2 regions of the Brevibacterium renqingii genome follow, and region 1 is predicted to be linked to the other one. Evidence: predicted binding sites of a transcription regulator. Region 1 holds the regulator's gene; the other holds the start of a gene.
What was found. The regulator LexA, encoded in region 1, represses DNA repair genes until DNA is damaged. The targets are predictions, from matches to a motif close to TCGAACANNTGTTCGA.

Region 1 (4,298 bases):
TTCCGCTCTTGTCGCCGAGGGCCTCGCGCAGGGTCTGGCCGAGCACGATCGAAGTGTCCTCGACGGTGTGGTGGACGTCGATGTGGGTGTCTCCGGTGGCGGTGATGTCGAGGTCGATCATCGAATGCTTCGCCAGGGCCGTGAGCATATGGTCGAAGAACGGCACGCTCGTGGAGATGGTCGAGGCTCCGGTGCCGTCGAGGTCGACGGACACGGACACCGTGGACTCGGAGGTGGTGCGTGAGTTCTGGGCCTGCCTCATGGAGTGCCTTTCGTCGGGGCGGCGGGTGACGGAGTGGAGCTGTGGGGCGCGTCTTCGGACGAGTGTGGGCCGTCGACCGGATGCGCATCTTCGGCCGGTGGTGCGGCGAGGATGTCCGGGGATTCGGCGAGGATCTCGTCGATCGCGGTCAGGAACGCCTCGGTCTCGTCCTCGGTGCCGGCGTTGACGCGGGCGTGGCCGTCGATGCCGATGTCGCGGATGAGCACTCCGCGGTCGAGCAGCTTCTGCCACAGCTCGGCCGGGGTGGAGATATTGCCGAAGAGCACGAAGTTCGAATCGCTGTCGTGGACGCTGAAGCCGACCTTCGCGAGGTGGGCCGACATCCGGTTGCGGGAATCGATGAGTCGGTCGACGTTGCCCAGCAGCACGTCAGCGTGTTCGAGTGCGGTGCAGGCGAGCACCTGTGTGACCTCGGACAGGTGATAGGGCAGGCGGACGAGGCGGAGGACGTCGATGAGATCGGGATCGGCGATTGCGTAGCCCAGGCGCAGCCCCGCACAGGCGAAGGCTTTGCTCATGGTGCGTGAGACGACGAGGCGGGGACGTCCCTCGAGCAGGGTCATGGCCGAGGGCTTGGCCGGGCGGGAGAACTCCGCGTAGGCCTCATCGACGATGACGATCCCCGAGCAGTTGTCGTAGGCCGCTTCGATGACGTCGAGCCCGATCGAGGTGCCGGTCGGGTTGTTCGGGGTGCAGAGGAAGACGATATCGGGGTCGATCCGTGCGACCTCGGCGGCGACGGTGTCGGCGTCGAGCGTGAAGTCGTCCTTGCGGTCGACGCTGAGCCAGCTGGCTCCCGTTCCGGTTGTGATCAGCGGGTGCATCGAATAGGACGGCGTGAAGCCGAGCACGGTACGGCCGGGTCCGCCGAAGGCCTGGACGATATGGCTGAGGACCTCGTTCGAACCGTTCGCAGCCCAGATCATTGCGGGGTCGAGCTCGACGCTGTCCCCGGCACGTTCGTTGATGCCGGTGAGATAGGTGACGAGGTGTTCACGCAGTGCGGTGAACTCACGATCGGGGTAACGGTTGAGTCCGGAGAAGTGATCGTTGACGGCGGCACGCATGCTGTCGACGACGACGTCCGGGAGCGGATAGGCGTTCTCATTGACGTTGAGCTGGACCGGCACGTCGAGGTGCGGAGCCCCGTAGGGCTTGAGGCCGACGAGGTCGGAACGCACTGGCAGAGATTCGAAGTTTCCCACGCGATCATTCTACCGAGAGACCCCCGCCGCCCGGGCGGCGGGTCGGGGCGCGAGACTCGGGGAGGACTCCCCTTCTTCAACGGATCCCGGAAGGATCTGCGGCCTCCTCAGTTGGGCGCAGACTCAGCGGACAGGGACGTCGAGGGTCTGGCCGGGGTGGACGGTCGGGGTCGTCAGATGGTTGATCTCGGCGATATCGGCCACGACATCACGGGTGTCACGGTCGAGACCGAGGTTCGACGCCACGGTCCACAGCGATTCGCCCTCGCCGACGACGACCGCTTCGGCGTCGATGCCGATGCTCTCGGTCTCCGATTCGGCGACAGCGGCGGCCGAGAACGACTGAGTGGCGAGGAGGAGCGCTCCGCCGATGACGACGAGAGCAATGAGCAGGGTCCGGAGAAGGCGCACGGCCTGGCGTCCACGCGTGGTCAGGCGCAGCCCGGTGTTCTGTGCAGACATCGCATTACCTCTTTCATTCGTACGATTCCACCAGCAATCGGTAGAACGTCTGTTCTATTCAACATGCCAATCGAACAAATGTCCAGTCCAACTCGAACATCTATGCGACAATGAGAGGGAACCAGCGTTGTTGATCGATCTGTCAGAACCATCTCAGTCGGCACTGACACGAGAATCCCCGAAGCGGGGATCGCAGGGTTCGGCGGCAGGGAATAGAACGAAGGGGAACGAGCAATGGTTCAGAACAAGCGAGGCAGAGGCCGCCCGCGCAACGAGGACGTTGCCAGTGAGATCGCTGCCGCCCGCAGCGATGACGAGGTCGTCGAGATCCCAGAGGGATCGTCCGGAGAGGGCGATTTCCGCCTCACTCCCCGGCAGCGCCTCGTCCTCGAGACCATCGAACGCGCCGTCGTGACCAACGGCTATCCGCCGAGCATGCGCGAGATCGGCAAGGCCGCCGGGCTCGCCTCGCTCTCGAGCGTCGCCCACCAGCTCTCGCAGCTCGAACGCCTCGGCTATGTCCGCCGTGATCCGAAGCGTCCCCGCGCCATCGAGGTCGTCAATCCCTTCGAAGAGGAAGAGGCCGAGCGCGCGAAGTTCGAGGAGCTGTCGAACAACACCGTCCAGGTGCCCGTCGTCGGGCGCATCGCCGCCGGTGGCCCGATCCTGGCCGAGCAGGAGGTCGACGACGTCTTCTCCCTGCCGACCCAGGTCGTCGGCTCCGGCGACATGTTCCTGCTCAAGGTCGTCGGCGACTCGATGATCGACGCCGCCATCTGCCACGACGACTGGGTAGTCGTGCGCAAGCAGCACACCGCCGACAACGGTCAGATCGTCGCGGCCCTGCTCGACGGCGAGGCCACGGTGAAGACGCTCAAGCGCAAGGCCGGACAGCAGTGGCTGCTGCCGCAGAACGAGAACTACGAGCCCATCGACGGCAACTTCGCCCAGATCATGGGGCTCGTCGTCGCGGTCATCCGTCGCCTCTGAGGTCTCGTCGTCCGTCGCCTCTCAGGCCTCGGAGAGCCTCCGCCCGCGCTGACTTCTCCGAAAGCCTGCGCCGGAGCTGAGACCCGTGAAGGTCTCCGCAGCCGGGGAACAGAACGCCCGCGAACAGTCCGTTCGCGGGCGTTCTCTCATTCCTCTTGTGTTTCGGCCAGCCGTCCGAGGCTCGTGCGCACGAGCTGCGAATTCGTCGTCGGCCACATCCGCGGCATCGAATTGACGAGGAAGCCGGCATACCTGGCCGACCGCAGCCGCGAGTCGAGCACCGCCACGACTCCCCTGTCCTCGGTCGAGCGGATGAGGCGGCCGGCGCCCTGCGCCAGACGCAGTGCAGCATGAGTGGCGGACACGGCCATGAACCCGTTGACGCCGCGCTGGTCGGCATCGCGCGCCCGTGCCTGCATGAGCGGGTCGTCCGGCCGGGGGAAAGGCAGCCGGTCGATGATGACGAGTCGGTTCGTCCGCCCCGGCACATCGACTCCCTGCCACAGCGACATGGTGCCGAACAGGCAGGTCTGGTCATCGGCGGTGAACTGGGAGACGAGTGCGGGCAGCCCGTCGTCGCCCTGGAGCAGGATCGGGAAGTCGAACTTCTCCCGCAGGTGTTCGGCCGCAGCGTTGGCGGCTGCCCGGGAGGAGAACAGTCCCAGCGCCCCGCCGTTCGAGGCCCGCACGAGTTCCTCGAGTTCGGTCAGCGCCTCGGAGCTCAAACCGCTGCGCCCGGGCTTGGGCAGGTGGGAGGCGACATAGAGGATGCCCTGTCGTCCGTAGTCGAAGGGTGAGCCGACATCGAGGCTGTCCCATTTCGGGGCGTCGGGTCCGAAGAGCCCCAGTGAGGCTGCGACCGCGTCGAAGTTCCCGCCCAGGGACAACGTCGCCGAGGTGGCCACGACCGTGGATTCCTCGAAGATGCCCGAGCGCATCGTTCCGGCCACGCTCAGCGGTGCGACGACGAGGTTCGTCGTCTCCTTCTCCCGGAAGGTCGACCGGGACAGCCAGATGACGTCGTTCTTGCCCGGCTCGCAGAAGCGTTCGGCCAGTTCGAAGATCTCCTGGCACCGGGCCTTGGCCATCTGCCGACCGGCATCGGCGTCCTCGGACTTGCCGCCGATGTCATTGATGATCTGGCGCGCGGAGTCGCGGATCTGTGCCAACGCCAGTCCGAGCGCCTCGCTCATATTGAGGATGAGCCCTTCGGGCACGGAGGACTGGGCGCGTTCGAGTGCCGCCGCGGCCGAGTCGAGCAGGGACACGACCCCGTCCTGGACGGCGGTGTGCTTGCGCACGGAGCTCGTCGCCGCCGACAGCATGCTCGTGTTGATCTGCCCGGACAGCGCGTTCGT
Region 2 (4,298 bases), on a different contig from region 1:
ACGATTGAGCTCGGGCCCCGCAGCTGAAGGGTCGGCAGACAGCACGGCTGAGGGGAGGGTGAAGAACTCTCTTCACCCTCCCCTCAGCCGTGTGCGGACTGACTGACCGTCAGCGCTCGGTCATCGCCTCCAGCGCGGAGCGTTCGACCGCCTCGGCGACGGCCGGCGCCACCCGGGAATCGAGCGCGCCGGGCACGATGTAGCCGGGAGCCAGGTCATCACCGACGAGGTCGGCGATCGCACGTGCCGCGACGAGCTTCATGTCATCGGTGATCTCGTCGGCATCGGCGTCGAGAGCGCCGCGGAAGATCCCGGGGAACGCGAGCACATTGTTGATCTGGTTCGGGAAGTCGCTGCGCCCGGTGGCCACCACGGTCGCATACTTCGCGGCGATGTCGGGGGCCACCTCGGGGGTGGGGTTCGACAGGCCGAAGATGATCGCTTCGTCGGCCATCTTCGCCAGGTGCGCCTCGTCGATGGTGCCGCCGGAGACGCCGATGAAGGCATCGGCTCCGTCGAGGGCCTCGCCGATCCCGCCGGAGATGCCGCGCGGGTTCGTGGCGGAGGCGATGGCCTGCTTGGTCTCGGACAGGTCGGATCGGCCGGATTCGACGATGCCCTTGGAGTCGAGGACGACGACATCGGTGACGCCGGCGTCGGCGAGGATCTTCGCCACTGCGACGCCTGCGGCACCTGCGCCGGAGACGACGACCTTGATCGAGTCGAAGGACTTGTCGACCACGCGCAGCGCGTTCGTCAGCGCCGCGAGGACGACGACGGCGGTGCCGTGCTGGTCATCATGCATGACCGGGATGTCGAGCGCGGCCTTGACCCGATCCTCGATCTCGAAGCAGCGCGGGGCCGAGATGTCCTCGAGATTGATCGCGCCGAAGGTCGGGGCCATGCGAATGATGGTCTCGACGATCTCGTCGGTGTCGTTGGTGTCGAGCACGATCGGGATCGCGTTGAGACCCGAGAAGCTCTTGAACAGGGCGCACTTGCCCTCCATCACCGGCAGGGACGCCTGCGGCCCGATGTCGCCGAGGCCGAGCACGGCCGAACCGTCGGAGATGACCGCGACGAGGCGGCCCGTCCAGGTATGGGTGCGTGCCAGCTGCGGCTCGTCCTTGATCGCGGTGCAGACCTTGGCCACGCCCGGCGTATAGGCGATCGAGAGATCGCGCTGAGTCTGCAGCGGGCTCGTGAGCTCGGCGGACAGCTTGCCACCTTCGTGCGCGGCGAAGATCTCCTCATCGGTGATCGGAGACTGCGAGTTCTGATCGGAGGCGGTGGAGTTATGGGCGGTGGTCGTCATGGTTGATCCTCGTGGTTGTGCGACGGCAGGGCGGTGCCGGTGCCATCGGCAGTGATCGTCGAAGCGCCGAGGCCCGTGTGGGTGCGTCGACAGCAGAGCTCGAATGAGCTCGAATGAACTCGAATGAGCTCGTCGACGGTGACGAACCGGAATGAGTTCGTCGACGGCGGTCGGAACGAAGAACTGGTCACCAGTGAAGGATGATCGGTGACGTCTGCGCGTCCCGTGGTGCAGACCCTAGGTGAAGGGCGCCGCGGTTGCGCGCTGTGCGGATACGGCTCGCATGGGGCGAGTACCGACCTCATGGGTCGCATCCGGCAACCCGATCAGCATAACCGATGACCTCCCCCATTTCACGCGAAAATTCGCTTAAATCGAGGCCTCAGGTCCGCTGAGGTGGCATGTTCTGCAGACCTTTCGCCGAGGCGGCTCCCCCTTTCCCGTTCCCCGTGGCAGTTCCCCGTGTCGGTCTTTGTGTCGGTTCCGGCGTCGGTTCCTGAGTCAGTCCCTGTGTCAGTGGCGGATGCGATGATGATCAGAGAACGAAAGCACAGTTCATACGAAATCGAGAAATATTCGAATCTATTTTATATTTCCTATGGCAACTGGCGTTTTGATCGTGTATCATGATGCTAAGAGCTTTTCAAATCAGCCACACTACTCCGACAACGAGGTCCGAGGCAGGTGAGAACAACATGAAGGGCACCACTACCCGGTCGGCTCCGCCGCGGGCCGGCAAGCCGGGAGCGACGAAGCCGTCACCGCGCTATGCCATCCGCTTCGAATCGAGCATGACCCGATTCGCGGAGGTCGCGACAGCTTCGGATCGTGCCCATTTCGCGGTCCTCGAGTCAGCTGCCGGAGTGGTGCTCGAGCAGATCTTCCTCAACCTCGAGTTCTCAGTGCCCGAGGGCTCCGAACCTTTCCGTTGCGAGACGATCGCAGGAACTCTGGCCCGTCGAGACGGGGAAGCAGAGGGAGACATCGAGGCCCGTCGCAGCGGAACCGACCGTCAAGCCGCCAGCGACCGTCCGGCCGGCAGCGGCCGAACCGTCAGTCAGACTGCCGAGACGACTTCCTCGTCTCTCGTGCCATACGACGAAGAGTTCGCTCGTGCCCAGAAGAAGGAGGCCGCAGAGTCCGCTCGACGCTTGCTTCCGGAGTTTCCCGAGTTCGATCCCCACACGTGTTTTGCGACGTGGGTCTACGACAACGTCGAATCCGAAGACCTGGTCGAGATCTCGACCGCGCTCGGCACCAACACCCCTCGCACCTATCGGCAGCTGTCAGCGGCGATGACGATCCTCTACGGCCTCCCCCGTTTCGCCGACCGTGTCCGTCGTGGCCAATTCACTCAGGCTCATATCGACGTCGTCTCCCAACTGTGCCGCAATCTTGCGTTCCAGCACCTTCCCGACGTCGACTCGTTCCTGGCCACTAAGCGGGCCGATATCACCTGCGAGACTCTGCGCAGGGCACTGCAGAAGATGATCAGCCTGCTCGTACCTCCGACCGACCTGACCGAGATCGCCACGAAGCGTCGTCGGGTCGATGTCGAAGGCAGCAAAGACGGCTCGGCCTGCCTCATCGTAAGCGGCCCCTCGGCGGAGATCTACTCCTGCTACAACCGCATCCGCGCCATGGCACACGCTGTCCATGGGAAGAACACGACGACGTTCAATCTGCCGTCCGGGATGGAGCTGAACGACGATCGGACCATCGACCAGCTCCAGTACGACCTGCTGATCAGGCCGGTCCCCGAACTGAGCGTCAAAGTCCTCTCGGTCGACCCGATCACAGGCATCCGAACCACCCACGAAGCTCCACTGCTCGATGCCGACGGGGAAATGGTTCCCGGAGTCGATTCCGACGCCGGTCTTGAGGACTTCGCCGAAACAGTGGCAAGGAAATCAACGAGTTCGGGATCGGCTGGTGGCTCGCCGACGAGCTCAGGATCGCCTCGGGTTGCACCCACGAGTCCAGGAACGCCCCCAGTCGCACCCACGAGTCCGGGCGGAATGCCCAGGCAGCACCCGGCGGACGTCGAACAGTCCGACGACTGCGCTGCCGGCTCTGCGTTCCGCCCGGACTCCGAGGACAACCTCGGTCCCGTGGAGTATTGGGTGAAGCTGCGGATGCCGACCAGTCAGTGGTGGCTGTCGCAGCAAGCCGCCACCGTCGCAACCGTTCCGTTCCTCACTCTGACCGGTGACTCGGAGCTGCCGGGCACTTTGGCCGACGGCTCGCCGATTCCCGCCGAGGTGGCCCGCACGATCGCCGGTCGTTCGAAGACCATCCAGAGGATCCTCACCGATCCCGCCACCGGAACCCCGATCGATGCGAAGGCCACGAGCTATCCGGTTCCGAAAGATCTGCGGAAGACTTTGGTAGAGCAGTGGAACAACTGCACCGTTCCCGGTTGCCAGCGCACAGCGGAGAAGTCTGAGATGGACCATGTCATCCCGTTCTTCCACCTCGACCCTCTCAAAGGAGGGCTCACTCGGTTCGGCAACCTCCACCCGCTGTGCAAAAAGCATCATGCGCTCAAGACTGCCGGGCGTCTGGGGGTCACTATGCCCGATTCCTGGCAGCTCGACTACGACTTCCGGCACGGGATCTCCACCACAGTGTCGCCTCCCGACCAGCCGATCAATATCGCTCAAGCTCTGGAATTCGCAGCCCTGGCCGACATGCGCCCTGAGCGTTGGCGGCTGCCCGAGCAGATGGCCCCGCCTCCCCCGATGGTGCTCGAACTCATGCCTGGTGAATCGTTGATTCGCCAGCGCGACGAGGCCAAGCGCCTCGCGGAGGAACGGGAAGCCCGGAATCGACGACTGTCACAGGCGCTCCAGGATCAGCGCGCAGCCCGACAGCGGAGGATGGTGCAGCGATCTCTCGATTGGGAGAATGCCGTATTCCAGCCCTGCCTCCCACCCGGTTCCGATGCGTCATCAATGAAACAGCTGACCGGCAACCGCTACTT

Region 2: a site for LexA is predicted at 1,892-1,907, ahead of IIE29_RS15350 (HNH endonuclease signature motif containing protein). Genes of this name have one in related genera too.

Annotation. Positions count from the first base shown of each region.
Region 1 is NZ_JADBHG010000001.1:83,663-87,960, forward strand. It holds gene hisB (imidazoleglycerol-phosphate dehydratase HisB) at 1-262, opposite strand, end outside; gene IIE29_RS00380 (histidinol-phosphate transaminase) at 259-1,488, opposite strand; gene IIE29_RS00385 (LysM peptidoglycan-binding domain-containing protein) at 1,612-1,950, opposite strand; gene lexA (transcriptional repressor LexA) at 2,185-2,940, shown strand; gene IIE29_RS00395 (ATP-dependent DNA helicase) at 3,087-4,298, opposite strand, start outside.
Region 2 is NZ_JADBHG010000010.1:30,691-34,988, reverse strand. It holds gene IIE29_RS15360 (organic hydroperoxide resistance protein) at 1-8, shown strand, start outside; gene IIE29_RS15355 (NAD(P)-dependent malic enzyme) at 110-1,315, opposite strand; gene IIE29_RS15350 (HNH endonuclease signature motif containing protein) at 2,011-4,298, shown strand, end outside.